Regions from separate parts of the Pseudoalteromonas sp. A41-2 genome, predicted to be linked through region 1. Evidence: predicted binding sites of a transcription regulator. Region 1 holds the regulator's gene; the other holds the start of a gene.
The links. Region 1 encodes FliA, which starts transcription of late flagellar genes. Its sites were predicted from a motif close to CTAAAGNTNNNNNNNNNNNNGCCGATA; they were not measured.

Region 1 (14,380 bases):
TTGGTGTGGCAATTGGCTTTGCTTCGGTATTATTGCTGAATACTTTTGTACTTGCAGGTCAAATATTGGCGATGCAAACAGGCTTAGGTTTTGCCTCTGTTGTTGATCCCTCGAATGGCTTGAGTGTACCCGCGGTGGGCCAGTTTTACCTGATTCTAGCCACGTTACTATTTTTTGTCTTTAATGGGCATTTGATGATGATTCAAATGGTCATACACAGTTTTGAAGTCTTGCCTATTGATGGTACTTGGTGGTCGGTTGACCACTACTGGGATATCGTTACATGGGGTGGGTGGATGTTTACCACCGCGTTAGTTCTGGCTCTTGCTCCATTGACAGCGATGCTTGTGATCAATATGTCATTTGGGGTCATGACGCGTGCTGCTCCGCAATTAAACATTTTTTCGATAGGCTTCCCTTTTACTCTTGTCGCAGGGCTTGTGATTATTTGGGCTACGTTAGGCAATTTTATGACTCAGTTTGAGTTTCAGTGGTTAAAAATGGTTGAGTTAATGTGCAGCCTTGTTGGCTGTACACCTTAGGAGCGCGCCATGGCTGAAGATTCAGGTCAAGAGAAAACCGAAGAACCCACCGGGAAAAAAATAGAAGACGCCAAGAAAAAAGGCCAAGTTGCCCGCTCTAAAGAGTTGGGAACGATGTTCGTATTAATTTTTTCGGCTATTTCATTGCTGTTGTATGGCCCCGAAATTGGCAAGGGCTTATATAATGTGATGGGGCGATTATTAAGCCTTAATCGTAATGAAACTTACGACACCACCAAAATGTTTTCAGTGTGGAGTATTGTCTCTGATGCCTTGTTGTTCCCAATGGCGATGTTTGTTCTCATTATTGTAATAGCGGCATTTATCGGTAACACGTTACTGGGCGGCTTTAACTTTAGTTGGCAAGCTGCAGCGCCTAAAGCCAGCAAAATGTCACCGGCTAAAGGGATTAAACGTATGCTTGGTCCCCAAGCAGGCGTTGAGCTGGTTAAGTCGATATTGAAGTTTGCGGTGGTTGCAGGCTTTGCAGTATTTTTAATTAATACCTTTTTTGATGAAATATTACATCTAAGTATTGAAAGTGCGCCGGGGAATTTCATTCATGCCCTTGAGATTCTAGCTTGGATGTTTTTAGGCCTGACTTGTACGCTAATTATTATTGCAGCGATAGATGCGCCTTATCAAAGCCACAAGCATCACAAAGAGCTTAAAATGACCTTGCAAGAGGTAAAAGACGAATATAAGAACTCAGAGGGTGATCCACAAATTAAAGCCCGTATTCGTCGTACTCAGCGTGAAATGTCGCAAAGGCGTATGATGCAAGACGTGCCAGATGCCGATGTTATCGTGACCAACCCGACTCACTATTCGGTTGCCCTAAAGTACGATACCGCCAAAGCAGGTGCGCCAATTGTACTTGCTAAAGGGGTCGATGAGCTTGCTATGCAAATTCGTAAAGTGGGTAAGGGTAACGATGTGCCTATTGTTGAATCACCCATGCTTACCCGTGCGCTTTATCACACCACCGAGGTGGGCCAGCAAATACCTGATCAACTGTTTACCGCAGTAGCGCAAGTGCTTGCCTATGTATTTCAATTAAAACGCTTCCAAAAAGGGCGTGGTAAACGTCCTGTTCCACTTAATAAAAAGCTCCCTATCCCAGAGGCTTATAAATATTAATTAGCCGTTTAATAACTTGGAATAGTTATTGCAAATTCCGTGTAGTGTCAATTTTTTGAAATTGTTGAATTATGGAATTTAAAGCGGTATTACAACAACTTAATAAAGATAAAAAAGAGTATGCGAAGGGGCTTGGAACACCATTACTGGTGCTGGCAGCCCTTGGCATGGTTATTTTACCTCTGCCTCCTTTTCTTTTAGATATTCTTTTTTCGTTTAATATCGCGCTTGCGCTGGTGGTGTTACTCGTTACGGTTTACACCATGAAGCCCCTTGAGTTTGGTATGTTTCCGGCCGTGCTGTTAATAGCCACTATTATGCGTCTTGCATTGAATGTTGCCAGTACTCGGGTAGTACTCCTTGAAGGTCATAATGGCGGGGATGCTGCTGGTAAAGTAATTGAAGCGTTCGGCTCGGTGGTTATCGGCGGTAACTATGCCGTTGGTCTTGTTGTGTTCCTTATTCTCATTATTATCAACTTTGTGGTTATCACCAAAGGTGCAGGGCGTATTTCAGAGGTGTCAGCGCGTTTTACACTTGACGCTATGCCAGGTAAACAAATGGCGATTGATGCTGACTTAAACGCAGGTTTTATTAGTGCAGAGCAAGCGCGTGAGCGCCGTGAAGAAGTAACGCGTGAAGCCGACTTTTATGGCTCAATGGACGGTGCCAGTAAATTCGTAAAAGGTGATGCTATTGCCGGTATTGTGATCCTTGTGATTAATATTGTGGGTGGTTTATTTGTCGGCATGATTCAACATGACTTAAGCTTCAGCCGTGCGATGGAAGTATATACTCTATTAACCATTGGTGATGGTCTCGTTGCGCAATTACCTTCATTACTTCTTTCAATTGGTACTGCGATTGTTGTGACGCGTCAAAATGAGTCGCATAACATGGGCGATCAGTTTAAGTCGCAGCTAGGAAACGAAAAGTCGTTATTTATCGCTTCAGGTATTTTGATCACCATGGGCCTTGTGCCAGGCATGCCTCATCTTGCATTTTTAAGCTTGGGCGCATTGTTAGGTTACCTTGCTTACTTTACCCAACAACAAAAAATTAAAGCAGAAGCAGAAAAAGCTGAATTGGAAGCAAATGGGGGCGCGCCAGGCACCGGTGTTGCTAACAAGCAAGAGCAAAAAGAATTGGGCTGGGATGATGTACAGCAAGTAGATGTGATTGGTTTAGAAGTCGGTTATCGCTTAATTCCACTGGTTGATCAGTCGCAAGGGGGAGAGCTACTTAACCGTATTAAAGGTGTGCGTAAGAAACTCTCGCAAGAACTCGGTTTCTTGGTACCGCCCGTGCATATCCGTGACAACTTAGAGTTAGACCCTAACGCCTACCGTATCACAATGATGGGTGTATCCAGTGGTGAAGGTGAGCTTAAGCATGGTGACGAACTTGCCATAAACCCAGGGCAAGTATTTGGCCCAATCAAAGGTGTTGAAACAAAAGATCCTGCTTTTGGACTCGATGCGGTATGGATTAAGCCAGACCAGAAAGATGAAGCCCAATCATTGGGTTACACCGTGGTTGATGCGGCTACTGTCGTGGCAACCCATATTAGCCAGCTATTAACAAACAGCGCAGCATTACTATTAGGCCATGAAGAAGTACAGAACCTACTTGATATGTTAGCGAAAAGTCATCCTCGTCTTGTCGAGGGACTGGTTCCTGACGTATTACCATTGACCACGGTTGTAAAAGTGCTGCAAAACTTACTTAACGAAGGGGTCGCAATTCGTGATATGCGTTCAATTGTTCAGACCCTTGTTGAATATGGCCCACGTAGCCAAGACCCAGATGTACTAACGGCTGCAGTGCGAATTTCACTGCGCAGATTGATTGTTCAAGATGCGGTTGGTATGTCATCTGAAATCCCTGTCATAACCTTGGCGCCTGAGTTGGAACAGATGTTGCATCAGTCACTTCAAAATGCAGGTGACGAAGGTGCCGGAATAGAGCCAGGACTTGCAGAGCGACTTCAGCAATCATTAAATGAAGCGCATCAAAACCAAGAAATGGCCGGCGAACCTTCGATATTACTAACGTCAGGAATGTTACGCACTGTGTTATCTCGTTTTGTTAAGTACACCATCCCAGGTTTAAGGGTAATGTCTTACCAAGAGGTACCAGACGAAAGACAGATTAAGATTGTCAGCTCAGTAGGCCAACAATAGGATAGTAAAGGGGTTGTACCATGAAAATTAAACGTTTTTTTGCTAAAGATATGCGCACCGCACTGAAAGAAGTGAAAGATGAATTAGGTGTTGATGCGGTTATTATGTCTAACAAAAAGTTAGCGAATGGTGTTGAAATTGTCGCCGCTGTTGATTATGACAAAGCAGCCCCAAAAGCCGAAGCGAAACCGGTGCCTGCACACACAGCGCCACAACAGTCGCATAATTTCGTAAAACCAGAACCTATGCGCGCTAAACCTGAGCCACAAGCCCAAGTTGCAGACAGCCTACAAGCGTTACTAGAGCGTCAAGCCCCACGCCCTCGTTCGCCAGAGCTTGCTTCAATGTTTAATCAATCTGGTATTGAAACGAGCGAACATTATCAGCCAAAAGCACACAGTTTTGCGCCGCAAGAGCAACCGCAATATTCAGCAAAACCTCGCTATCAAGAGCAAGCAGCACCGCGAGTGCAAACACAAGCACATAGCCTAGGTTTTGATGATGATTTAGACACAGGCTTCGACGATTTAGATTCACCAGCAGAACACAAAACGGCCGCACCCGCAAACCACTCAGAAATGGCGACGATGCGTGAAGAAATGAATGCCATTCGTCAATTACTTGAACATCAAGTGTCTGGTTTGATGCAGCAAGACATGGCGCGTCGCGATCCTACCCGTGCTTGTATGATTGATCGCCTAGCCGGTATGGGCATTGAGCGTGATGTTGCGGAGCAAATGGCGTGTTTTATTCCTGATGACGTTTCGCGTCAACAAGCGTGGCAAGCCTTATTGCAAATGGTTGAAAACCAAATGCATACAACAAATAATGAAATTTTACGTCAAGGCGGTGTGTACGCTTTAGTGGGTCCTACGGGGGTGGGCAAAACCACCACCGTGGCGAAATTGGCAGCCCTTGGAGCACAAAAATATGGTGCAGATAAAGTCGCGCTTATTACAACAGACACTTACCGTATTGGAGCGTATGAGCAGCTAGCCACTTATGGCCGCATTATTGGCTGTGGTGTGAAACAAGTCAAAGACGCAAATGAATTAGCTGAAGTGTTATACCATTTACGCAATAAGCGTCTAGTATTAATAGACACTGCGGGTATGAGTCAACGCGACTTACGCTTAACTGAGCAACTTAATACATTAATGCGCAATCAGCGTGTCGACATTCGCAGTTATTTAGTGTTAAGTGCAACAGCGCAAATTAACGTGCTACAAGAAACCGTTCGCCACTTTAAAAAAGTGCAACTAAGTGGTTGTATCTTCACTAAGTTAGATGAATCACTTAGTTTAGGTGAGATTATTAGTATTGCGATTCAAAATCGCTTGCCAATAGGGTATCTTACTAATGGTCAGCGTGTTCCTGAAGATATTCGCGTTGCGAATGCAGAAAAACTAGTAAAAAAAGCTGAGCAATTATATTTAAAACGAGCAAAAGCACAACATTCACGACGTCAAGCAGTAGCGTCGAACACAGTAGGGATGTATGATTAACACAGTATTAGATCAAGCAAGCGGCCTGCGCAAAATGAATCAAAATAATAATAGTGGCGTTAAAGTTATCGCTGTCACTGGCGGCAAAGGTGGTGTGGGTAAAACGAATGTGTCACTCAATACCGCGATCGCATTAGGTCAGCTGGGAAATCGTGTATTAGTATTAGATGCCGATTTAGGGTTGGCAAATTGTGACGTAATGCTTGGTTTACGTGTCGAGAGAAACTTATCTCATGTTTTATCTGGTGAGTGTGAACTGGATGAAATTCTTGTCGAAGGCCCAGCAGGTATAAAAATTGTGCCAGCGACTTCGGGCTCGCAAAGTATGGTTGAGTTAACACCGTCAGAACATGCGGGGCTTATTCGCGCATTTAGCGAGCTAAATACTGAGTTTGATATTTTAATTGTCGATACCGCTGCGGGTATTTCAGACATGGTATTAAGCTTTTCGCGTGCAGCACAAGATGTTGTTGTTGTTGTGTGCGATGAACCTACCTCAATTACCGACGCTTACGCCCTAATTAAAGTGTTAAGTCGTGAGCATGGCGTTTACAAATTTAAAATAGTTGCCAATATGGTGCGCAATATGCGTGAAGGGCAAGAATTATTTGCTAAACTCTCAAAAGTAACGGATCGATTCTTAGATGTGTCTATGGAACTTGTCGCAACCATTCCGTATGACGAGAATATGCGCAAATCGACCCGCCGCCAAAAAGTGATTGTGGAGTTATTTCCAAACTCACCAGCCGCTGTGGCATTTAAAACATTAGCAACGAAAGCAGTTAAGTGGCCAATTCCAAATCAACCGTCAGGTCATTTAGAATTTTTTATTGAAAAACTAGTAAACGGTTAACTATGACAACATCGGTGAATAAAGCGATGGGATATCAATCAGCACAGAATTTAAATGCGATTGTTGAAAAACATGCCTCTTTAGTTAAAAAAGTGGCGTGTCATCTAATTGCTCGTTTACCTGCCAGTGTGCAACTCGATGATTTGATTCAGTCAGGTATGATTGGCCTTATAGAAGCGTCGAAAAATTTTGATGCGAGTAAAGGGGCCAGTTTTGAAACATTTGCGGGTATTCGAATTCGAGGGGCTATGCTCGATGAAATCCGTCGAGGTGATTGGGCTCCCCGTTCAGTTCACCGTAATGCACGCCTTGTCGCTGAAACGATTTCGGATTTAGAGAGTATTTTAAACCGCGAGCCAAAAGACACAGAAGTTGCTGAAAAACTTGATATTACACTGGATGAGTACCATCATATTCTACATGATGTAAATTCCAGTAAGGTACTGGGTATAGAGGATTTAGGCGTTGATGAAGACGTCATCACACCTATGGGGCATGATTTAGCACTAGACAAACCGTTTAATAATGTTAAAAATGAACGGTTTAACCAGTCTCTATTGACGGCTATCCAATCGTTACCAGAAAGAGATGCACTCGTTTTGTCTTTGTATTACAACGATGAAATGAACTTAAAAGAAATAGGGCACATACTCGATGTTAGCGAATCGCGTGTGAGTCAAATACATGGTCAGGCGATGATTAAGCTCAAAGCAAAAATCAATGACTGGATTAATTAGTAGTAAGTAAATAAGGTTCAAACCTCACCGGAGGATGTTTTGGATAAAAACATGAAAATTCTTGTTGTTGATGATTTTTCTACAATGAGACGTATCATTAAAAACCTGTTAAGGGATTTAGGTTTTACCAATGTGCAGGAAGCTGATGATGGTTCAACAGCATTGCCGATGTTGCAAAATCAAGAGTTTGATTTTGTTGTAACAGATTGGAATATGCCTGGAATGCAAGGTATTGATCTATTACGCGCAATTCGTGCTGATGATAGCCTTAAACATATCCCCGTGTTAATGGTGACAGCTGAAGCGAAAAAAGAACAAATTGTTGCTGCTGCTCAAGCGGGTGTTAATGGCTATATCGTCAAACCATTCACTGCTGCGACACTGAAAACCAAATTGGAAAAAGTGTTTGAACGTTTAGGTTAATCTAAGGGGAGAGGCTTATGTCAGCACTTGCTGCGCCTCAAATAAGTTTAGAGCAAGCTCGTCAACTTGTTGAGTATCTTGAAAATGGTGAACAAGAGAAAGCTGATAAGCTGATACTTGAAACAGCATCAAAAGAACAATCAGAGTTGTTTGCTGAAGTCGGTAAATTGACACGACAACTTCATGAAGCACTAAAAAACTTCGATCTTGATACTCGACTCACAGATTTAACAACAGAAGCAATCCCGGATGCAAAGCAGCGCTTGAATTATGTCATGGAAATGACTGAAAGCGCGGCCAATAAAACGATGGATGCCGTGGAAGCGAGTTTGCCTATAGCACAACAGCTCGCTGATGAAATTGCTACGATTAAACCAACGTGGGATCGTTTAATGAATCGAGAAATTGAACTCGGTGAATTTAAAACGTTATGCCACAGCTTAGATAAGTTCATGAATAACTCGCACACCAAAACAGATGAGTTACAAGGCTTGATGACCAACGTGCTAATGGCGCAAGATTATCAAGACTTGACGGGGCAGGTAATACGCCGTGTTATCGAATTAGTGCGCGAAGTAGAAGACAGTTTAATCAATCTCTTAACTGTATTCGGCAGTCAAGACGATGGTCAAATAAAACAAGAAAAACAGGCCATAGACAAAGCACCTGCACAAAGCGATACGCTGGCAGGTCCAGAAGGGCCAATTATTGATAAAGAGTCACGCGATGATGTTGTTTCAGGACAAGATGAAGTTGATGACCTATTATCAAGTCTGGGCTTCTAAGAGGAGAGTAGCTGCATGAGCTTTGAAGTCGATGAAGATATTTTACAGGATTTCCTTGTTGAAGCAGGGGAAATTTTAGAGCTTTTGTCGGAGCAATTGGTCGAGCTTGAAAATAATCCAGATGATAAAGACTTACTAAACGCTATTTTTAGAGGCTTTCACACCGTAAAAGGTGGCGCAGGCTTTTTAAGCATGACTGAGCTTGTTGATGCGTGTCATGGTGCTGAAAATGTGTTTGATTTGTTGCGCCAAGGCGTGCGCAGTGTAACTCCAGAACTTATGGATGTTATTTTACAAGCCCTCGATACAATCAATGAAATGTTCGCGACAATTCAAAATCGTGAACAACCAGAGCCAGCAGATCAAGCCCTCTTAGACGTCCTACATAAATTAAGTCAACCACCAACAGCAGAAGAGCTCGCTGGTGAAGACACAACCGTAACAGACGAAGTAGCAGAAGAAGTCACTGTTGAGCCTGAACCGGTTGTTGATACACCCGAAGTTACTGCTGATGTCTCTAGTAATATTGATGACGACGATCCGTTTGCATTTGATATGTTATTTGATGGGGGATTGGGTGATACCCAAGCTCAACCACAAAACATAGATGAAATTACTGAAGATGAATTCGAAAGCTTGCTCGATGAGTTGCACGGTAAAGGCCAAGGGCCTGCATCAATCACATCAGACACCATGAGCAGTGACAGCGATGATATTACCGATGATGAGTTTGACAGCTTATTAGATGAGCTTCACGGCGTTGGCAGCTTTGGTGAAGTAAAAGCCGACAAAATTACCAGCCAAGCTCCCGTTGAGCCAAGCGCTCCGGTCGAGCAAAGCCCCCCTGCAGTCAGCAATGAAGGCTCTGATGATGAAATTAGTGATGATGAGTTTGAAGCATTACTTGATGAATTACATGGCAAAGGCAGTGCGCCGCAATCATTAGAGACAGATAAGCCTCAAACGCCAGAAACAACCAAAGTTGAGCCAGCAAAACCTGCGGCCCCAGTGGCTGCAAAGGTTGAGCCTGCTAAACCTGCGCCACAACCTGCAACGAGTAAGCCTGCGCCAACTGAAAAAGCGCCTGAGAAACAGGCAGCTGCTGCGGCGAAAAAAGCGCCGCCTCCCCAAGCTGAAACAACCGTGCGTGTCGACACTAAACGGTTAGACCAAATTATGAACATGGTTGGTGAGTTGGTGTTGGTGCGCAATCGCTTAGTGAGCCTTGCAAATAACACCAACAGTGAGGCGATGGGGAAAGCCATTTCGAACCTAGATGTCGTCACGGCAGACTTGCAAGGTGCGGTAATGAAAACCCGCATGCAGCCAATTAAGAAAGTATTTGGTCGTTTCCCGCGTGTTGTTCGTGATTTAGCACGTAGCTTGAAAAAAGACATCAACTTGCTATTAGTCGGTGAAGAAACCGACTTAGATAAAAACTTAGTTGAAGCCCTTGCTGATCCACTTGTTCACTTAGTGCGTAACTCTGTTGACCATGGTATCGAGATGCCTGCGGTGCGCGAAGCGGCCGGTAAGCCTCGTACAGGGACAGTTACGCTTTCAGCATCGCAAGAAGGCGATCATATTCTGCTCACCATTCGTGATGATGGTGCAGGTATGGATCCTGAGAAGCTGAAAAAAATAGCAATAAACAAAGGGGTTATCGATCACGACCAAGCGAGTCGTTTATCGGACACTGAAGCGTATAATTTAATATTTGCACCTGGTTTTTCAACCAAAGAGGAAATCTCAGATATTTCAGGTCGTGGTGTGGGTATGGATGTGGTGAAAACCAAAATCACCCAACTAAATGGCTCTGTGAACATTCAGTCTGAGCTAGGTGTTGGAACCATACTTGAGATCAAAGTACCTTTAACACTGGCAATCTTGCCGACTCTGATGGTTATTGTGGGTGAGCAAACCTTTGCTTTACCACTGGCTGGGGTGAGTGAAATTTTCCATCTTGATTTAACAAAGACCAACGTTGTCGATGGGCAACTGACAATTATTGTCCGTAAAAAAGCGATTCCATTATTTTATTTACAACATTGGTTAGTGAAAGGAGCCAATCGCCAAGAGCGTAAAGCAGAAGGTCATGTGGTTATCGTACAGATTGGTACTAAGCAAGTGGGCTTTGTCGTTGACTCATTAATTGGTCAAGAAGAGGTGGTGATAAAACCTCTCGATGCTTTACTGCAAGGTACACCAGGTATGGCAGGCGCAACAATCACTTCTGATGGTGGCATTGCACTGATTTTAGATGTACCAAGTATGCTAAAACATTACGTTGGCTAATAATAGTTAGGCTCAATAATTTTAAAGTGCAGCTAATATGCTGCACTTTATGGCATAAATAACAAGAGAGTGCTAATGGCAGTCAAAGTATTAGTTGTTGATGATTCAAGCTTTTTTCGTCGCAGAGTAAGCGAAATATTAGAGCAAGACAGCGACATTCAGGTAATAGGGTTTGCTGTAAATGGCCGCGAAGCAGTTGATAAAGCGCGTGAGCTAAAACCAGACGTTATTACAATGGATGTTGAAATGCCGGTACTTGACGGCATTAGTGCTGTTAAAGAAATTATGGCAGCAACGCCTACGCCAATATTAATGTTTTCTTCGTTAACCCGAGATGGTGCAACAGCCACGCTAGATGCACTGGACGCGGGGGCGCTTGATTTCTTGCCTAAAAAGTTTGAAGACATTGCAAGAAACAATGAAGAAGCGATTGCCTTACTACAAAATAAAGTAAAGGAAATAGGGCGTCGCCGTATTTCTCGTTTTACACGTCCTTTGACTTCACCTCGTCCGGCGTCCCCGACACCTGCAACTAGCACGCGAACTGGCGGCATTGTTCAGCCAGATCGTAGTTTTAGCCGTTCAACTCCCGCAGCGCCTTCGCCGTCGAGTAATGTTAGAGCGTCAGGGAAACAGTACCAAGTTGTTGCAATTGGCACCTCGACAGGTGGCCCCGTTGCGCTGCAAACAATATTAACGCAACTACCTGCTAATTTTCCGCACCCCATATTACTTATTCAACATATGCCGGCTGCATTCACGCCAGCGTTTGCTGCACGTTTAAATGGCCTGTGTAAAATCAATGTGAAAGAAGCACAGCAGGGTGACAGACTGATGCCTGGCACTGCGTATTTAGCACCGGGTGGTCAGCAAATGCTGATAGAGGGACGTGGCTCTGCGCGCACACTGCGTGTGTTTGAAGATGACAGTCCGCGTATTACCTATAAACCCAGTGTCGATGTTACATTTGCCAGTGCTGCAAAAGCATTTGGTGGTGATGTATTAGCGGTAGTGCTGACTGGTATGGGGGCTGATGGTCGTGATGGTGCTCGCATGCTGAAGCAAGTGGGAGCCACTATTTGGGCACAAGATGAAAAAACCAGTGTGGTTTATGGTATGCCACAGGCCGTTGCTAATGCGGGTTTAGCCAGTGAAAACCTAGCTCTTAATGATGTTGCTACACGCTTAATACGTGAGACTGGCTGTGGATAAGCTGTCTTTTCTTGGATTAATCGTTGCTATTTGTGCCATAACCTTCGGCTACGCGCTTGAGGGAGGGGTTGTCAGTGCTTTGTTCAATGGTCCTGCCTTAATTATTGTACTTGGCGGAACTTTAGGTGCGGTCATGCTGCAAACACCAGGCAGTGTGTTTACTAAAACGCTGAAAATTAGTCACTGGGTGTTTTTTCCGCCTTACCATGACGTGGACGCCGCGATTGAACAAGTGAAGCGGTGGTCACAAAAAGCGCGTCAAGAAGGGTATTTAGTTTTAGAGTCTGAAGCGCTTGCGCACCCAGACCCCTATGCTGCAAAAGGTTTAAGCTTGCTTGTTGATGGCGCCGGCGAAAATAAGCTCAGAGATACGCTAGAGATTGATTTAATGCTTGAACGCGAACGTCTGTTAGAAGTCAGTCGCGTGTATGAAGCAATGGGCGGCTATAGCCCCACAATTGGCATATTAGGGGCCGTGCTTGGCCTTATTCAGGCAATGCAATTTATTACTGACCCAGAAAAGTTAGGCGCAGGCGTTGCAACGGCGTTTATTGCGACGATTTACGGCGTCGGTTTAGCTAATTTATTGTTCCTGCCAATGGCAAATAAGCTAAAACAACAGATTGAACAAAAAATGCTGTATCACGAATTACTTGCTGAAGGCATTATTGCGATTGCTCAAGGCGAGAGCCCACTCAATATTGAACTTAAACTTGAGGCGTACCGTGTCGAACGTCCAAGCTTAGTCAGTGAGTAAGTTTTTATGATGCGCCGTCGTATGCGTCATACCACTCAAAAAAGCCAGCACACAGAGCGCTGGTTAGTCTCTTATGCGGACTACATGACTATCATGTTCGCTTTTTTTGTTGTTATGTACGCTATCGCTATTAGCAAGAATGAAGATTTTCAAATTTTGTCTGATTCGCTTGAGCAGGTGTTTGAAAAGTCAGCTCGAAAACAGGAGCAGGCAGGCACAGGCGTCAATGGGACGGGTATTTTAACTGACCGTGTGACCCCTGAAAACGACATTTTGTACGGTGAAAGTATACGTAAAGATGAGCAAGGCCCCGAGTTACTCGACGGTCAAAGTGAAACCAGCAATATAGATAAAAAGCACTTAGGTAAACCCCTTGATAGCTTGCTTACCAAGTTACAATCGGCATTAATCGATGAAATTCGGGATGGTGAGGCTAGTTTAGAGCTTCATCAAGATTGGCTTATCATAGAATTGAGCTCAGGCATGTTATTTTCATCGGGTAGCGCAGTTGCACAACAACGAGCAAAGGAAGTGGTTGCTCTAGTTAAAGAGATTATTGCCCCTGTTGATAACTATATTCGCGTTAGAGGCTACACGGATAATGAAGGTATCCGTAATGAAATGTTTCGTTCTAACTGGGAGTTATCTGTTGCACGTGCCACGTCTATACTTGTTGAGCTTGAAAGTTTAGGAATTAACCCTGCACGAATGGCAATTGAAGGGTATGGCCAGTATTCACCGTTTGCCAGTAATGATACAGCACAAGGTCGAGCCGAAAATCGTAAAGTCGTGGTGGCATTATCTAAATACGGTTTACCGCCAGAGCCAAAGCAGAATAATGATCAACCAATGGATGTCGCACCTGAAGAGCCTGCTGAAATTGAGTTGCCAAGCAATGATAACACCATTAAAGTGATTCAATTACCCCATGGTGGGATTCGAATTACCACGCGCAATGAACAATAATAAGGTGTGATGTGAAAATTTGGACAGTAGCGAATCAAAAAGGTGGAGTAGGGAAGACAACAACAGCTGTTAGTCTTGCTGGTATTCTAGCATTACAAGGAAAGCGCGTTTTACTCATAGACACCGATCCGCATGCGTCACTTACTTATTATTTTGGCATTGATTCAGAAGAGCTGGAAGTCAGTGTTTATGATATTTTTGCCCGCGGCAATAGTATGGCAAGTGAAGAAATTTTACAGGCGCTGTGCCCTTCAACGCTTGAAAACCTTGATATAATGCCCGCGACCATGGCCATAGCAACGCTTGATAGAAGCATGGGCAACAAAAATGGCATGGGCCTTATTTTAAAAAAAGCACTGGCTAAAATTAGTGAGCATTATGACTACGCTATCATTGACTGCCCGCCAGTCCTTGGGGTGCTGATGGTTAATGCATTAGCTGCCAGTGAGCGTATTTTGGTTCCTGTGCAAACTGAATTCTTGGCATTGAAAGGGCTTGATAGAATGATGCGTACTATGGAGTTAATGCAAACTTCACAGTCGAAACAATACCAATATACAATTATCCCTACTATGTACGACAAGCGGACTAAAGCATCCCTTGAAGCCTATAAAACGTTGCAGGATAATTACAAAGACAAAGTGTGGTCTGGTGTAGTGCCGGTGGATACAAAATTTAGAGATGCGAGTTTGGCACAACAAGTGCCGATTCAATTTTGCCCGCGTTCACGCGGGGTTTTTGCATATCGCGCGTTACTTGATTTCTTAATTGCACAAGGTTAACGATGAGTAAGCATTTATTTGCCAATGAAAAAGTGATGACCCAATACTTGGGTGCCTTGCTGTGCGAAGATGAACCTGCTGAACAAAATCTAGAGCCTGTTGCAAAATTACTGGAGCAAGTAAAACAACCAAAAGTAGATATTGCTCCGCCAGAAGCGGCACCTGAACCCGAAATACCCCTAGTTGAACCGACTAAAGAG
Region 2 (18,386 bases), 690 kb from region 1:
GAAAGTGTCTCGAAAGTTCCATTGTTAGGTGACATTCCTATTTTAGGGCACTTATTCCGTTCAACCAGTACCAGTAAGCGCAAGCGTAACTTAATTGTATTTATTCGTCCGACGATTGTTCGTGATGGTATGAGCATGAATAAGTTAAGTCATTCAAAATATAACTTCATCCGTGGTGAGCAGCATAAACAAAAAGAAGATGGGATTGATTTAATGCCATTAACTGATATGCCAATCTTACCAGAATGGAATGATGCGTTGGTATTACCGCCAACGTATGAAGAATACCTGAAACAACAAAACGCAGATGATCGTAAAGATGACTGATGCAATTACAGAGATTAATGACGAGTTAGCGCAGAGTGCGTCTATTGACCATGATGAGCTCTTAACAAGTGATGATCTTGTTAGCTTGCCTGCAAAGCGCTTACCGTTTTCATATGCGCGTCGTGCTGGTGTCTTGCTAAGTAAAAATGGTGATAATTGGACTGTTTTTTATCGCGGCGAATTAGACGTAACGGCTTTACTTGAAGTACGTCGTATTGCGGGACGTGGTTTTTCACTCGAGCAGTTGCCAGACGACAAATTTGAGCTGTTACTTGAGGCTTCTTATCAACGCGATAGTTCTGAAACACAGCAAATGATGGAAGATATTGGCAATGAAGTTGACTTATTTTCTTTAGCTGATGAACTACCGCAAACAGAAGACTTACTCGCAGGGGATGATGACGCACCTATTATTAAACTCATTAATGCCATGCTCAGTGAGGCAATTAAAGAGGGTGCTTCAGACATTCACATTGAAACCTTTGAGCAAGAGTTAGTAATTCGCTTTAGGGTAGACGGTGTCTTAAAAGAAGTTTTAAAACCAAATCGTAAACTTGCATCCTTACTCGTGTCACGTATTAAGGTTATGGCAAAGCTCGATATTGCAGAAAAGCGTATTCCACAAGATGGGCGTATAAGTTTACGTATTGCTGGACGTGCTGTTGATGTACGTGTATCAACGATGCCATCAAGTTTTGGTGAGCGTGTTGTACTGCGTTTACTTGATAAAAATAATGCGCGCTTAAATCTTGAAGATTTGGGGATGACCGAGCGAAATCGCGAATTGTTCGCTGATCTCATCAGTAAGCCTCACGGTATTATTTTGGTAACTGGTCCCACAGGTTCTGGTAAAAGTACCACTTTGTATGCGGGTATGAGTCAAATAAACTCACGTGACCGTAATATTTTGACGGTTGAAGACCCGATTGAGTACGAAATACCGGGGATTGGTCAAACACAAGTAAACACCAAAGTAGATATGACCTTTGCGCGGGGATTGCGTGCAATTTTACGTCAAGACCCTGATGTCGTCATGGTGGGGGAGATCCGAGACCTTGAAACCGCACAAATCGGTGTGCAAGCGTCGTTAACGGGTCACTTAGTTATGTCGACTTTACATACCAATACCGCTGCGGGTGCGATTACCCGTATGGAAGATATGGGAGTAGAACCTTTCCTGTTGTCTTCTTCTTTGCTGGGTGTGTTATCACAACGTCTAGTGCGTACTTTATGCAATAGCTGTAAAGAAGGGCATGTCGCCGACGAGCGAGAGTGCCAGTTATTAGGTGTTAACCCTGCAGAGCCACCGACGATTTACCGTGCTGTAGGCTGTGAAGAGTGTAACTTTAATGGTTATCGTGGCCGTACGGGGATTCATGAATTACTGGTTGTTGATGAGGCTATTCGTGAAATGATCCACAGCGGTAAAGGCGAACAAAGTGTTGAAAAGTACATTCGTACTCGTAGCCCAAGTATTCGTCAAGATGGCTGTAGCCGTGTGTTGGCAGGCCGTACAACCTTAGAAGAAGTCTTGCGTGTAACGCGTGAGGAAGGTTAATTATGGCTGCATTTGAGTACCGCGCCCTGGATGGTAAAGGTAAAGAGAAAAAAGGCATTCTTGAAGCCGATACGGTAAAGCAAATACGTCAAACATTACGTGACCAAGGCCTGATGCCTTTAGAGGTTGTCGCTGCAGCAGAGGGTGAAAAGCAAGTTAAAGGGGCTAAAAAGTCATTATTTAGCGGTTTTTTCAAACCAAAAATATCGACCTCAGATTTAGCGCTGATTACTCGTCAACTTGCCACCTTAATTCAGTCAGCATTACCTGTCGAAGGGGCGGTAATGGCCGTCGCTGAGCAATGTGAAAAACCGCGTTTAAAACGTATGCTCATGTCTGTACGCTCAAAAGTTGTTGAAGGCTACACACTCGCAGATGGTATGAGTGAGTTTCCGCATGTATTTGATGATTTATATCGTGCCATGGTGGCTGCCGGTGAAAAATCGGGCCACTTAGATCAAGTATTAAATCGTTTAGCTGATTACACGGAACAACGTCAGCATATGCGTAGTCAAATAACACAAGCGATGGTATATCCAATCATTCTTGTTGTGTTTGCTATCGCAATTGTTTCAGTGTTGTTGGGCACGGTGGTTCCCAAAATATTAAAAACATTCGAAAAATCAAAACAAGTACTTCCTTGGACGACAGAGTGGGTTATGGCAGCCAGTAACTTTGTACAAAATTATTGGTTTATTAGTTTAATAATTATCACTGCACTCTCAGTGGGAATTAAGCATGCACTCAAACGACCAAAAATTCGTTACTGGTTTGATGAAAAAGTACTTTACTTGCCTGGTATAGGTAAAGTCGCGAGAGGGGTGAATACCGCTCGATTCGCACGAACGTTAAGTATTTTATCTTCAAGCTCCGTTCCCTTACTCGAAGGTATGCGTATCTCTGGTGGGGTATTGGTTAATGAGAAAATGAAAAAATCGGTGCAAGATGCAGCCACCCGAGTCAGTGAAGGGGCGAGCCTTCGTGCCGCTTTACAACAAACGAAACTTTTTCCACCTATGATGCTGCACATGATCGCAAGTGGCGAAAAGTCAGGTGAACTTGAGCAAATGCTTGAGCGAGCAGCAAATAACCAAGATCGTGAGTTTGAAAGCATGGTCAACGTGTCTTTAAAACTTTTAGAGCCAGCGATGATTGCATCAATGGCGGTCATTGTCTTGTTTATTGTTATGGCAATACTGCAGCCAATTATGGCAATGAATAAGGCAGTAGGACTTTAAATTAGGGAACGGTAGAGCAACAGCCAGTAGCTGTCGCTTTATAATAAATTATTGAAGAAAATTAGAGGTATTTTTGTGAACAAACAGTCAGGTTTCTCATTATTAGAAGTCATGGTGGTACTGGTTATCATCGGTATGATTATGTCAATTGTGGCACCAAACATTATGGGCCAACAAGAAGAGGCAGCGATCGACAAAGCACACCTAGATATTCAACAAATTGAAGATGCGTTAAGCCTTTATAAGCTGAAGAATAAAGCCTATCCAACCACAGAACAGGGTCTAGAAGCGCTTGTTACTAAAACGAGCATCGAGCCGGTTCCAAAACGTTTTCCAGATGGTGGTTTTATTGAAAAGTTACCTGAAGATCCATGGGGCAACCCGTACCAACTAATTAGCCCAGGAGAAATTGGTAAAATTGATATTTTTTCAATGGGTCCAGATGGCGAAGCTGGCACCGATGATGACATCGGTAACTGGGATGAAGAAAAGCAATAATGCGTAAACTCAGCCAGATGTTTACCTTTTATACACATCAAGGCTTACTATTATGGTAAGCCTTAATCGTTTACGTTTGGCTGGGCGTGCTAAGCACGCAAAAGGTTTTAGCCTCATCGAAATATTAATGGTGCTTGTGGTGATAGGGTTTGTCACTAAAATGGTGGCCTACAGTTTTGATGGTGGTGCAGAAGAAAAATTAGAAAAACAAGCGCTCAGATTACACACCACGATTAATATGGCATCTGAATTTGCCATCTTAAATCAGGTCGAGTTAGGCTTTCATTTAGATCAAAATGTATTTGAATTTTTAGTGTTTGATGGTGAAAAGTGGGTCACCTTCGATCGTGAAAAATTGTTTGCGCCTATTAAAGTAGACGAAGATTTTAAATTAACCTTGAATCTCGAAGATTTGGCATGGGCACAAGATAACTTACTTGAGCAATCGAACTGGCGTGAATTGATGAGCGGCGGTGACGAAGATAGTTTATTAGAACTTAAAAAGTTAAAGATTCCACAGGTACTGATCCTTTCTTCAGGAGAAGTCAGTGCTTTTCAGTTAGTGTATGAGCTGAAAGAGGAGCGTGAACCGCAGTATTTTATCGAAGGCGAGTTCATGGCTCCTGTTAAACTTCGTATGGAGCCAGAGTAATGACTAAGTCAGCGGGTTTCACTTTACTTGAAGTCATGGTTGCTTTGGCTATTTGTGCCATGGCGGGTATTGCTGCAATGCAGGCAACGGGTGAACACATCAATCACTTGTCGACGATTGAAGAGCAAACATATGCATCATGGGTTGCTGAAAATGTCATAGTTGAGCAGCGAACAAAAGGTGATAAGTGGGCGGGCAAAAATGGCACTAAAGGCAGTGAGACATTGGCTGGTTATGAGTGGTATTGGCGTCAAGATGTCATTGCTACGGCAGATAAAAGCTTCGTGAAAGTCACTATTAATGTGTTTGCTGACGAAAAACTAGAATACCCCATTTATGAACTTGTTACTTATTTAAACAAAGGTGACAAGTAGTGAAGCAACGCGGGTTTACCTTACTTGAAGTTATCGTCGCAATGGGCATTTTAGCGTTTGTGGTGTTATCGACTCATCAAATCTTAGAATCAACCACCAAGGCTAAAGAAGCCTCAGATGAGACAATCGCAGAGCTCAATGGCTTTCAAACGGTATTTCGTCTTATGGACCAAGACTTTAGCCAAATGACGAAACGTCAAGTACGCAATGAGGCGGGAGACTTTCAAGAAGGTTACATTCTTGCTGGGCGTTATGTATTTGACAGTCAATATGATGGCATTGGTTTTGTGCGTGATGGGTGGATTAATCCAATAAACTTGCTGCCGCGCTCTGAGTTACAAGCTGTTGGTTATCGTGTTATCGATGATAACCTAGAGCGCATATACCGAGTATATGTTGATCAGCTCGATAATATGGAACCGCGTTCGCAAGTTATTCTAGAAGATATTGAAGATCTGAAGTTTGAATTTCTTGATGATAAAGACGAATGGCAAGAGCAGTGGCAAGTCGCTGCATTACCGAAGGCTGTTGCCGTGACCATTCAAAAAATAGAACAAGAGCCTATTCGCCGAGTCTTTTTAGTGCCCGGTGAAGGTGTAGTGAGTACTCAGCCATGATGATTAAACGTTCTCAAGGTGCCGCACTTGTTATTGTTTTATTTATTGTCGCATTAGCCGCTATGCTAGCGGTCGAAATGAGTGCAAACCTGATGGTGCAAGTGCAGCGTAGTACTAATATACAAAGTCATCAGCAAGCTAAGTGGTATGCTTTTGCTGCTGAAGAATTAGCGATTAAAGCGATTAAACAAACTAAAAAAGATGACCCTGATAAAATTCATCTAGGGCAAGTCTGGGCGCAGCAAGGTGGGGTTCCTTACCCTGTTGATAATGGCACGTTAAGTGGCACGATTACGGATTTGCAAGCGTGCTTGAACTTAAATGCTTTACGCACAAAACCTGTGCAACAAACCGGCTCGGCTAATAAAACGAACCCAGCGCACAAAGCATTGTTAGCTTTACTTGAGAATATTGAAGACTTACCCGCAGATGAGTCTGAAGAGGCAATGGCTGACAGCGTCTATGACTGGCTCGATGAAGACAGTATTACTTATCGCTCAGGTGCAGAAGAAGATGAGTACTTATCGCGTAAGTATCCCTACATGACTGCAAACAGCTTTTTTGCTTCAACATCAGAGTTGCGTTTAGTTAAAGGCTTCAATCCATTAGTGATGGAAAAAGTATTGCCCTTTGTGTGTGTGATACCAGACAGTGAACTTTTAGCGATTAATGTAAATACCTTGCCTAATGAAAGTGCCATTATTCTAAGCTCGCTTATTGATGGCCTCAGTTTATCAGGCGCAGAAAGTGTATTATCGTCTCGCCCTGAAGAGGGATTTGATGATATGAACGCATTTTTTGAACAAGTTAATCAACAAGGCGCACAAAACGTCGAAGCTGTTAAAGACTTGTTCACCATCAACAGTGATTATTTTAAACTACAAACGCAAGCTGAATTTGCAGAGTTGCGTTTTTCGATGACCACCTTACTCCATGCCAATAATGGTAAAGTAACGATACTGGCGCGAAAATTTGGAGGCGTACAGTGACAGAAATATTGTTGATCCGTGCGGGTCAAACATTACAAGATAGCCTTAGTTGGCTAATTTACTCACCGACAGAACAAGAAATAATTGCGAGCGGCGAAATCGCCAGTGCAGCACAATTAGGTGAGTTAACTGAAAAAGCACAAACCCGTGAAGTGGTTGCTCTTTTACCGAGTGATCAAATTCAGCTAAAAACAGTTGAATTGCCGACTAAATGGAGTCGTAAGTTAGAGCAGGCATTGCCCTATATGCTTGAAGAAGATATCGCGTGTGATGTCGACGACCTATTTATTGCGATTGCTGAGCCTACACTCATAGATGAAAAGCATGCGGTTAATATCGCCATGACCGATCGTGAGTGGTTTGAGCAGTGGCTTGCTACATTCAATGAGCATGATATTGAAGTATTTAAAGTGTTACCTGACGCATTATTACTTCCTCGAGTCGACAATGAAAATACCCTGCGTACCGTTGAACTCAATGGCCAATGGTTATGTAAATTAGGTCACTGGCATATTGCAGCTGTTGAAACAGACTGGCTAGATGGTTATTTGACCGCAATGGGCCACCCAGATGTTGCACATTTTAGTCCAGCCACCGGGTTCCCTGAATCAGTTAATCTTGAGGCAAAAACGGAGCTGTATGATTTACCGCTCGCTTTATTTGCGAAACAACTCCCTGAAATTAGTTTTAATCTACGCCAAGGTGTATATCAATTAAAGAAAAAGTCAGCCATTTGGTGGGGATACTGGCAAAAAGCCGCTATTGCCGCAGGGGTTGCATTGGTATGCAGTGTGGGGGTTAAGTCCCTTGAGTTATATAAACTAAATACTCAACTTGAGAAAACGAAGGCACAAGTTGTGACTAACTATCAGCGCGCTTTTCCTAATAAGAAAGTACGCCCACAGTTGATTCGTAGTCAAATTCGTAATGAACTCGCATTGCTCGATAGCGGAAGTACCGCTGGTTTCTTAGATTTGACTAATGACTTAGTGACTATTTTTAGTGAAGTAAAAGACTTCACGCCAGAAACTTTGCGTTATGACCAAGGCCGCAACGAGTTACGTATTCGTGCACGTGGTAAAGATTTCCAATCGTTTGGAAAAGTAAAAGCAATTTTAGAACAGCGAGGCTTAACGGTTGATCAAGGCTCACTAAATAATGATGGTGATTTTGTCGTCGGTGAAATTAAGTTGCGAGGTGCGGCATGAAAAACCAATTAATTAGTTACTGGCGTTCATTAAAAGAGCAAGAACAACAACTTGTTGTCGTCGCTGGGGTGATTTTTGTTATTTTTATCCTTGTGATGGGAATCTTTAGGCCGTTAAATGCGGCGATTGAAAAAGCAGAACAAGACACGATAAAACAACAAGAATTGCTGGCATGGGTTGATGAGAGCATTGTTAAGTTAAAGGCCAGTGGCAGTGCACGAGTAGCGAATGACCGCAGCTTAAGTCAAATTGTGAATAGCACGCGAAATCGTTATCAGATCACCATCAGTAAAATGCAACCGAATGATAATTCACTGCGTTTAACTATCGATTCTGTCGAGTTTAACAAGTTGGTTGAGTGGCTTGATGAATTAGTTAATTCACAAGGTGTACTGATTGAAAACTTAGACATTAGTAAAGACGATAAGTCTGGTTTTGTTCGTGTCAGTCGTTTGGTACTAGAGAAGTAGACGATGAAAAGAATTATTTTATTAGTCACAGTATTTGTGATGTGTTTTTTGGTGTTTACGCTTATAAAAACACCCGCTGCAATTGCACTAGATTTAGCTGCACCGCATTTACCAAAACAATTGCAACTAGGCAAAGCCAGTGGTTCGCTTTGGGATGGTCGCATAATGCAGGTACGTTTTGATGGTGAGCAACTTAATAATGTACGGTGGAAGTTATCTGGCTGGTCATTGTTGACGGGCAAACTCGTTGGTACGGTGCGCTTTGGTGATCCGCGTGATAAAACAGATATTTCGGGCCATGCTGATTTTTCGTATGGGTTGTTCAATCAAGCTGTTGTGGTAAAAAATACCACACTACGTTTGAGCGTTGAGCGTGCGATGGCGCGCTTAAAACTGCCATTGCCAATTAGTGCACAAGGGCGTGTGATTGTTGATCTCGATGAGTTCAGCTCTGGTCAGCCGTATTGTGAAACGTTAATGGGTGAGATTGCCAGTCCCAATATCGATGTTCAAGGACTTAATGGCTGGTTTAGTGTTGGCCCACTGAGCGGCCGTCTTAGTTGTAAATCAGGCGATATAGCTGTCTTGGTTGACCCTGAAAATCGCTTAGGTCTTGAGGCCGATGCTGTACTAAAAGCCAATTTAGATTTTAAAGTGGCAGGGTATATAAAACCAGAAGCCAGTCTACCAAAAGAAGTGCATGACGCTGCGAAGTTTTTAGGGCGTCCAGATAGCGAAGGACGCTATCCACTTAATTTATAAACACGACTTTAATTGAAGGCATTATGCAAATTCCTGAGTTTTCAAAAGAGCAAAGCGCCTTATTAGCACGCTTTCTTGCTGAGCAAAAAGACGCGCTATCGTTAGCACAAACACACGGTTATTTATTTGCCGTTATTTGTGCGCCCGAGCCATTGGATGTTCATCAGTGGTTTGAGCAAGTTGTCCCTGGTTGTGATGGGCAAATGGATGAGCAGGTATTGTTTGCATTTATGGCGCTATATCAGCAAATCAGTGAACACGTATTTGAAACCGGATACAGCTTACCCGTAAGTTTGCAATTTAATTCTGCTCAGCAGCCGTACCTTGATATGCAAGAGTGTCAGCATTGGAGCCAAGGCTTTATGCTTGGGGCGCAGGGCTATATTGCTAAATTGTTAGCTGCGCCACAACTAGCAAGTGAATTAAAAGAAGCACTTGAGACAGCACAGCAAAGTTTGTGTTTCTTTATACTCGACTCAGCTGATATAGCATCGATTGCCAATCAGCATGGTTTAACCGAAGGGCTGTTATGTCAACAGCAGTATGAAGTGATGAATGAGTTTGCAGCAGGCTTTGCTGAGTTAATCGAAGCCGTTGCAGTAAATAGCCAGCTTTATAATGATGAAGGCTGGGGCTAAGCAAGCTCTAACACAATATCTGTGCAGCCTTTTGCACAACGAACAATGCCTTTGCCAGGCTGTTCAGTCTGTAGGTTTAAGGTAAGGACTCCTTTGCATGTTTCACAATGCATAGTCTGTCCTTTTGCCAACTTTTTTAGCATATTGCGCTGTTTAGCAAATGAATCGCTGGTTTTTTTATTAAGCGCAGAAAAATCCATTATTTATTTAACCTTTCTTCAAGTGCATCCGAAACAATATTACAAACACGTTCTAGGCGTTCACCATAGAAATATAAGTTAATATCTTTTTCACGACAATAATGTAAATGAAAGATTTGCAGTTTATCGTCATTCAAAAAAGCCTCTTCGACGTACTCACGCTCTGAATTCGATAAATTAAGCTGTGACTTAATCGTGTTCTTCGCCATATTCGCGGCGGGGCTGCGGTTAACTTGGCTAAAATCTGAAAGTACGTTCACCCCATCACCTAACAACCGTTCTCTGGGTTCTTTGATCAAAGGGTGATCAATCGTGAACAATGCTAAAATAATAAGTACTAAAATGATAAATTTTTTCATAGCACACAGAACTTTGATCTAAATAAAGAAGGAATTGGGACAAGTTTAATAAAATGGCTGATTTAAAAGCAAGAATATACGATGAAATAATTAAAAAGTTCATATTTTAGATCATTCCCTGAAATTTTTGAGAGATTGAGTATAATACTTTCGATAGGTTGGAAATTTCAGAAAACTCTGAACGAAATGAGATGCATTCTAATTTGTCGTATTGGCTTTATAACCTATTTAACTGCAAACATCAGTTTGAGTTTATTTCCTAGTGGCGTTGAGGAATTTTGATGGATAAACAAATTAAGGTTAAAAACATCCCAACGGAAGTAAAAATCCAAAAACCGGAAAACGCTTCCCATGATGATAGATTTAATCCTCGCAATCGAATTTATGTAAGAGCAGTAACAGGCTTGCATCAGCTGTTAAGGCGACGAATTGGTTTCGTTGGCATGCTTGCATTTATGCTTTTACCTTGGATTAACTTCCACGGACAGCAAGCTGTGCTGTTCGATTTAGTAGGCCAAAAGTTTAATATCTTCGGCCTCACTCTGTGGCCACAAGATTTAACCATTCTTGCGTTTATTCTTATGCTTGCAGCTTTTGCGCTGTTCCTCGTCACCACATTTTATGGCCGAGTCTGGTGTGGTTACACATGTCCGCAAACTGTATGGACATTTATTTTTATTTGGTTCGAAGAAAAGTTTGAAGGCACTGCAAACCAGCGTAAGAAGTTAGATCAACGCCCCATGGACTTTGATAAGTTTTGGCGTAAAACGGCAAAACACAGCAGCTGGTGGCTGTTTTCACTGTATACAGCGTTTACCTTTGTTGGCTACTTTACACCTATACGCCAGCTACTTCCGGATGTTTTTACTTTGGATGCCACAGCCTATTCTTATGGGTGTATCGCATTATTTGCTGTGTGTACATACGGCAATGCAGGGTGGATGCGTGAAATTATGTGTTTGCATATCTGTCCTTATTCGCGTTTTCAGTCGGCCATGTTTGATAAAGACACTTTTACAGTAAGTTATGATGAATCTCGTGGCGAAAGTCGTGGTCCTCGTTCACGTAAACAAGATCCGAAAGAGTTAGGACTCGGTGACTGTATCGATTGTAACTTATGCGTACAAGTGTGCCCGACAGGGATAGATATTCGCAACGGTTTGCAATATGAATGTATCAACTGTGGTGCCTGTATTGATGCTTGCGATGGTGTAATGGATAAAATGAATTACCCACGTGGGCTCATTTCATATACCACAGAGCGAAACTTAGAAACCCCTGAAAATAAAACGCATGCTTTGCGACCTAAATTGATTGGTTATCTTGTTATCCTTGTTGTGTTAACCGGGGCTCTCGTGGCAAATATTGCCATGCGTAAACCAATGGAGCTTGATATTATCCGCGACCGTAATCAGCTATACCGGGTTGACTTTAATGGCTTAGTTGAAAACACCTACACACTTAAAGTGATTAACAAAGCGCAATACGAGCAAACGTTTAATATTACAGTGGAAGGCTTAAATAACTTTGAATATATAGGCAAACAAACATTCACAGTGCCCTCAGGTGAATCTTATAACGTGCCCTTGTCATTAGTGGTTGATCCGTACGATTTGAAAAAGCCGATGACAAAATTCGAGTTTATACTTTCGGTGGAGGGGCAGCCTGAAATTCAGATTTCGCAGCCTAGTAACTTCTTTAAGGCGCAATAATTCAGTACACTGAGCAAATACAATAAAAAGCGGGGTTTTCCCGCTTTTTTTATATAATGGGACACTATGAGTAAATTTAGCTTTGTTGACCTCACACCCGATTCAATTTTAGACGCAGTTGAAAGTATTGGGATCTATGCTGAGTCAGGATTACTTGCTTTAAACAGCTATGAAAATCGCGTTTATCAGTTTAAAGCAGAAGACGGTTACCGATACGTTGTAAAATTCTATCGTCCTGAGCGTTGGAGCAAAGAACAAATATTAGAAGAGCATGCGTTTGCTTTTGAACTTGCTGATGCAGAAGTTCCCGTCGTTGCGCCCGTAGTAAAGGACGGGAAAAGCCTCTTTGAGCATGATGGCTATTTATTTGCCTTATTTCCCAGTGTGGGCGGGCGTATTTTCGAAGTTGATAACTTAGATCAACTCGATGTATTAGGCCGTTTAATTGGTCGTATGCATCAAGTTGCAAAAGCATCTTCATTTAATCATCGCCCAGTGATCAGTTGTGAAGAATACCTTCAGACAGCTAAAGTTCAGTTACAAGCAAGTAACTTGATGCCAACGTCATTAGAAAATGCTTTTTATACGATTTTGGATTTGGTTATTAAAGAAACCACAGCCCAATATAAAAATGTAGAGACAATTCGATTACATGGTGACTGCCATGCGGGCAATATTTTGTGGGCGGGTGATGCACTGATGTTTGTTGACCTCGATGACAGCAGACAAGGTCCTGCAATTCAAGACTTATGGATGATGCTCAGTGGCGATCGTAACAATCAACTGTTACAGTTAGACACCTTGGTAGCAGCGTATGAAGAGTTTTGTGATTTTGACCACAGCCAGCTGAAATTAATTGAGCCATTACGCGCGATGCGCATGGTGCATTACATGGGGTGGTTAGCAAAACGTTGGGATGATCCTGCATTCCCACGGAACTTTTCATGGTTCGCAGAAGACAAATACTGGGAGCAGCAAATACTCGCGTTAAAAGAACAGCTTGCAGCGCTACAAGAACCACCGTTAAAATTATTACCATAAATTTTTAAAAGATAAGTAAAGACGAGAAAACAATGTTCAAAAAATTAAAATTAAGTCTACTCATTCTATGTTTACCTTTTGCAGCACTGGCAGCTGACTTTGAAGCAGGTAATCAATACGAAGTACTAAACACTAAAAAGAGTGCTACACCACAAGTAACTGAGTTTTTCTCATTTTACTGTCCACACTGTTTTAAGTTTGAACCAGTGGCGAAAGCACTGGCCTCAACGCTGCCTGAAGGCACTGAGTTTGTTAAGAATCACGTTAACTTTTTAGGTGGTGTATCGAAACAAACACAAAGTAACCTAAGTTATGCTTACCTAATTGCAAAGCAACATGGTAAAGGTGAGCAAGTGGCCGACCAAATTTTTCATAGCATTCATATTCAACGTGCACCGCTGCAAAATATTAAAGACGTGAAAGCATTATTGGCGACAAATGGTATTAGCGGCGATGTGTTTGACTCTGAAATTGCTAGCATGCCTGTGATCAGTGCAGAAAAAGCGATGCAAGACAAACAGAATAAATACTCAGAGATGGGGGCGGTAACGGGTGTGCCGACTTTTATCGTGAATGATAAATATAAAATTAATATAAATACCATCAAGAGCCAAGAGCAGCTTGATGCGTTAGTAAAGTTTTTATTAGAACAATAATTTTTGGAGTGATTGAATAATGATCAAATTAGTTAAAGCTGCATTTGTGGCCGTGACGCTAGGTTTCGTTGCCACAGCGAGTGCGGCGCAATACGAAGAAGGTAAGCATTATGAAACAATTGATGCGCGAGCTTCTAAAAAGCCTGAAGTGACCGAGTTTTTTTCATTCTACTGTCCTCACTGTAATACCTTCGAGCCAATTGTTGCTGAGCTTAAGCCAATGCTTAAAGACGGCGTTAAATTTAAAAAGAATCACGTTAATTTTGTTGGTCCTCGTGATCCTGAGATCCAAACAGTGCTTGCGCAAGGTTATGCAACAGCAACAGTACTCCCAAATAGCGATGCGTTAGTTGGTGCAATTTTTGACCACATTCATGGTAAACGTGCGCGTATTAATGAGCTTGCAGATATGAAAGATATTTTCGTATCGCAAGGTGTAACTGCTGAAGATTTTGAAAAGTACTACAACAGTTTTTCAGTACGTACGATAGCAGCGAAAATGAAACGCGACCAAGAGTACTATCAACAAAAAGGAGCCTTAAAAGGCGTACCAACCTTTATTGTGAATGGTAAGTATCGTTTAATCTTAGGTGCAGACTCAGGTATTACCGATGCAAAAAGCATGGCTGAGCTAATTAATTACTTAGCAGCTAAGTAAGAGACTCGAAAATATTATTTAAAAGCTCCGCTCGCGGAGCTTTTTTGTTTGGTGAAGAAATGAAAAAACTTTTAGTGTCGAGTTGTTTACTAGGAAAGCCGGTACGCTATGACGGTCAATCACAAAACTTATTACATCCTGGATTAGAGTCACTGAAGCAGCAAGGGCGTATTGTGTCTTTTTGTCCTGAGGTTGCGGGTGGTCTACCTACACCAAGAGCGCCTGCTGAAATTAGCCAGGGTAGAGTATTAACACAGGATGCGCATGACGTCACCGCAGAGTTTAAAGCGGGTGCACAGCAAGCATTACGTGTATGCAAAGAACAAAGGATTCGGTTCGCACTACTCAAAGAGTCTAGTCCGTCATGTGGACGTAATTATATTTATGATGGAAGTCACACAGGGCAAAAGATTCGAGGAATGGGTTTAACTGCAAAGTTACTTAGTGACAATAATATACAGGTGTTCAGTGAACAACAATTGCCAGCGCTATTGGCTGCGCTGGCAAAAGTTTAAGTTATTTACGCTGTAAAAAGACGCCAGACTCAATATGATGTGTATAGGGGAATTGATCAAAAATCGCAAAACGTTTCACTTCGTGTGTTTTGCAAAGGTGATCAAGATCTCGTTCTAATGTCTCGGGATTACAAGAGATATAGATAATGTTGTCGTAGTTCGCCACCAAATCACAGGTAAGAGTATCCATCCCCGCTCGAGGAGGGTCGACTAAAATTGTTTGGCAGTTATAGCCGTTTAGATCAATACCGTCTAAACGTGAAAAAGTACGTTCGCCTTTCATGGCTTGTGTAAACTCTTCACTCGACATACGAATGATATCTAAATTATCGACTTTGTTTTGAGCAATATTGTACTGTGCAGAATAAACCGATGACTTTGAGATCTCAGTCGCAAGTACTCGGTTAAATGAACCGGCTAGTGCAATTGAAAAGTTACCATTACCACAATACAGCTCTAGCAAATCATTATTAAGGGGCTCACACAACGCTTGTGCCCATTCCAGCATTTTAATGTTCACTTTTGCGTTTGGTTGAGTAAAGCTATTTTCTACTTGCTGATAAATGAGTTCTTTACCATTTACGTTCAATCGTTCAACGACATAGTCGTTCCCAATCACTTCTTTTTGCTTACGTGCACGACCAATAAAGTCGATTTTAAACTGGCTGCTTAATTTTGCTTTAAGCTCTTTAATCGCAATTAGCCATTCATCGTTTAAAGGTTTGTGGTAAAGCAAACTAACAAGAATTTCACCACTTAAGCTAGAGAGGTAATCAATCTGGAATAACTTGCGGCGAAGTACCTCACACCCTTTTAAATTTTCAATCATCACCTGCATCACTTCGCCAACGAGTGGCGCGGCGGGATCAAATTCATCAACGCGAATTTTCTCTTTGCTTTGCTGATCAAACATAATGTGGAATAAATCGTCGCCCTCATGCCACACTCTAAACTCTGCACGTTGACGGTAGTGAATTGGATCAGAGCTGAACACTTCTAATGTGTTTACACCAAAGCGCCTAAACTGTGACGTGATGCGCTGCTCTTTCTCACTCAATTGTGCATCATATTGAGTTGTATCAATTTTTATAACCGCCATGGCTGATTACCTTTTATCTCTTAGCTATTTGTCGGCGCTATTGTAGGGAGCAGAGAGGATTTGTCTAGTTTTGTTATTTATTTTAGTGTCGTTTTTTTATACAAAAAACTTAAGTTATGCGATTTTTGGCCGATAATGAGGTAACCATAAAATGGAGTCGGATCATGAAAATTGGCAACCTAGGCTATATGCCTAATACAAATTTGAATAAATACAATGGTAAACAGTCTGTGCAGCAGCCTACCATTCAAAATCGTCAAGATAGCTATCAACAACGTGGCCGCGAACTGGCTGCAAAAGTACTCGACGATAAACTTGCACAAGCACTTGGTTTACCTAAAGCAGAAGAAAAGAAAGATAAACCCCTGTTTGATTTTGATGAGATCGTTAAAAATGTACTCAATTTTGTTGGTGGTGCGCTGCGTAAAGCAAAAGCAGATGGCGCTGATGATGAAAAGTTAAAAGGCATGTTAGGCGAGGCACGCAAAGGCGTACAAATGGGAATCGATGATGCCTATGATGAACTTAAAGAATCAGGCATCTTAAATGACGATATCGAAGAGGGTATCGAAAAATCGAAAGAAGGTATCTTTAAAGGTATTGATGAGCTTGAAGAAGACTTATTTAATCCTAAACCTAATGCCGTGACGGTTAGCCAAGCACAGTACGTGAGCTTAAGTAATAATGCCGAATATACATTTACCACAGCCGAAGGTGATGAAGTCAGTATTAGCTTTGCAGATGCATATGAGAGCAAGTCCGCTAGTAGCTACAGTAAAAACGGTGACAACGAAGCGTATGTCAGTGAATCGTCACAATCACGTGACTTATCTTTTTCTATGTCAGTGAATGGCGATCTTAATGAGCAAGAGCAGCAGGCCATTAACGAGTTGATGGAAGACTTACAAGGCGTTAGCGAAACATTTTTCTCAGGCTCACTCGATGAAGCCTTTGAACAAGCTAAAGAGCTTAACTTGAGTAATGAGCAGCTAGTCGGTTTTTCGATGGATTTGAAGCAAACCAAAACAGTTGCAGCTATAAAAGGGTACGAAGAATATAAACCAACGCCAGAGAAAGAAGTTGCAGAAAAGGTCGCCCCTTTTAACGATGACTTAAAAGAAGCCTTTAATAAAGCTGGTGATATTGGTTTGCAAAATCAACTTGCCGGAATATTGCAATGGTTAAATCAAGATAAAGAAGAAGTCAGTAAATTGGTTGATTATACCAAAGCGATGTTCGAGCAAATGAATACACTACGTTCAGCCAATGAACAGAACTAGTCTTCGCTTTCTTTTTAGATAGTCACATGGCAAACTGCTTGCCTTTCATGATCCGAGGTAAGTAGTTTGTCAGTCCATATAATGGTGTTTGATTCAGGTATTGGTGGGACAACTGTGCTTGAACAGATCCAAGCTTTGATCCCGAATGCAGATTATAGCTATTTTATGGATAATGCCTTTCTGCCTTATGGTGCGCAAACTTCGCAAACAATCATTCAACGCTTATTAGGGCTATTACACTTTATAGACACGCATGCGTTGCATGTTGATATATTAGTGATTGCCTGCAATACAGCATCGACATCTGCGTTAGACGTTATTCGACACTATACAAGTATTGAAGTTGTGGGGGTTGTGCCTGCTATAAAGCCAGCATGTGCCATAAGTAATACGAAGCACATTGGTTTACTTGCCACGCCCGCGACTACAAAAAGCAAATACACCGAGACGTTAATTTTGACACACAGTCAAGGTACAAAAGTGAGCTTGTACGCTTCGACTAAGCTGGTGGAAATTGCAGAAACACTGTTTCATAGTAAAAAACTACTCAAAGCCGAATTCAACGAAGCAATGGCTGAACTCGCTATTGCAGATGATATTGATGTATTAGTACTCGGATGCACACACTTTCCTTTATTAGCCCATGCAATAAATAACTATTACGACAAACGCGTTAAATTGATTGACTCAGGCCGTGCAATTGCAAATCGTGTCAGTAGTATTATTACAACGCAGCAATTAAATTTAGCAACAGACAAAAAAAAGCCGCTGCACTATTATGCAACGGCTCCGATTAGTCACCAGCAATTAAGCGTAGAGCTTGTTACGCTGATTGATCAGATTCCTCACGGAAACTATTAGACTCGTTCTCTTGTTTTTGTTTTGCTTCACGTACTTTTAAAGTACGTTGTTGGAACTCACTATCATTTAATTGATTAATTGCATTGTCAGCATCTGCCTCAGCCATTTCAACAAAACCAAAACCACGACGTTTACCAGTGTTTTTATCTTTCAATAAACGAACGTTAAAGACTTTACCTTGTTCTTCAAATAAAGCGCGTACAACACCTTCATTCGCTCGGTAAGGAAGGTTGCCAACATAAAGTGTTTTTGTTTTTACTTCAGCCTCCTCACTTGCCGTTGATGAGAGTGCTGCAATAACTAAAGCACCAATTAATAAGCCTGCACCAAATAGCAACGCAGGGTCTAATGCTAAGCTCGAAAATGCAAACTTAACAATAACAAACCCTAATACAGCAAGAATAACAGAGAAAAGAAAAGATTTTTGATCGGGTAATTTCATTTTTGATCTACCAATAAACAGGAAATAAACATTAATTTAACATTGTGAACTTGCTATCTTAACGCGTTAAATGAACATAGCAATGAAATTTGCATTAAATTATGAATATTGGCTTAAAAAACAGCCATAATTGCGACTGTTTTTGTTATTTTCGGTAATTTTAGTTCACTTTGTGAGCGAACGATAAAAAGATCGAAAAAAAGTGTTGATCTGTTTTTGGATCTCCCTATAA

Region 2: IT970_RS01630 (DUF5610 domain-containing protein) is a predicted target of FliA. The motif match lies at 15,680-15,706, and genes of this name have one in related genera.

Annotation. Positions count from the first base shown of each region.
Region 1 is NZ_CP065231.1:1,003,693-1,018,072, forward strand. It holds gene fliR (flagellar biosynthetic protein FliR) at 1-542, shown strand, start outside; gene flhB (flagellar biosynthesis protein FlhB) at 552-1,682, shown strand; gene flhA (flagellar biosynthesis protein FlhA) at 1,754-3,865, shown strand; gene flhF (flagellar biosynthesis protein FlhF) at 3,886-5,370, shown strand; gene IT970_RS04675 (MinD/ParA family ATP-binding protein) at 5,363-6,223, shown strand; gene IT970_RS04680 (RNA polymerase sigma factor FliA) at 6,250-6,960, shown strand; gene cheY (chemotaxis response regulator CheY) at 7,000-7,383, shown strand; gene IT970_RS04690 (protein phosphatase CheZ) at 7,401-8,168, shown strand; gene IT970_RS04695 (chemotaxis protein CheA) at 8,184-10,463, shown strand; gene IT970_RS04700 (protein-glutamate methylesterase/protein-glutamine glutaminase) at 10,539-11,675, shown strand; gene IT970_RS04705 (flagellar motor protein) at 11,668-12,432, shown strand; gene IT970_RS04710 (flagellar motor protein MotB) at 12,439-13,398, shown strand; gene IT970_RS04715 (ParA family protein) at 13,410-14,180, shown strand; gene IT970_RS04720 (chemotaxis protein CheW) at 14,183-14,380, shown strand, end outside.
Region 2 is NZ_CP065231.1:316,060-334,445, forward strand. It holds gene gspD (type II secretion system secretin GspD) at 1-327, shown strand, start outside; gene gspE (type II secretion system ATPase GspE) at 320-1,885, shown strand; gene gspF (type II secretion system inner membrane protein GspF) at 1,888-3,123, shown strand; gene gspG (type II secretion system major pseudopilin GspG) at 3,199-3,621, shown strand; gene IT970_RS01550 (prepilin-type N-terminal cleavage/methylation domain-containing protein) at 3,674-4,273, shown strand; gene gspI (type II secretion system minor pseudopilin GspI) at 4,273-4,647, shown strand; gene gspJ (type II secretion system minor pseudopilin GspJ) at 4,647-5,264, shown strand; gene gspK (type II secretion system minor pseudopilin GspK) at 5,261-6,253, shown strand; gene gspL (type II secretion system protein GspL) at 6,250-7,461, shown strand; gene gspM (type II secretion system protein GspM) at 7,458-7,931, shown strand; gene IT970_RS01580 (type II secretion system protein N) at 7,935-8,693, shown strand; gene IT970_RS01585 (UPF0149 family protein) at 8,717-9,331, shown strand; gene IT970_RS01590 (hypothetical protein) at 9,328-9,531, opposite strand; gene IT970_RS01595 (hypothetical protein) at 9,531-9,890, opposite strand; gene ccoG (cytochrome c oxidase accessory protein CcoG) at 10,172-11,602, shown strand; gene IT970_RS01605 (serine/threonine protein kinase) at 11,669-12,643, shown strand; gene IT970_RS01610 (thiol:disulfide interchange protein DsbA/DsbL) at 12,676-13,299, shown strand; gene IT970_RS01615 (thiol:disulfide interchange protein DsbA/DsbL) at 13,319-13,957, shown strand; gene IT970_RS01620 (DUF523 domain-containing protein) at 14,017-14,472, shown strand; gene trmA (tRNA (uridine(54)-C5)-methyltransferase TrmA) at 14,474-15,571, opposite strand; gene IT970_RS01630 (DUF5610 domain-containing protein) at 15,736-16,851, shown strand; gene murI (glutamate racemase) at 16,918-17,712, shown strand; gene IT970_RS01640 (RNA recognition motif domain-containing protein) at 17,675-18,154, opposite strand.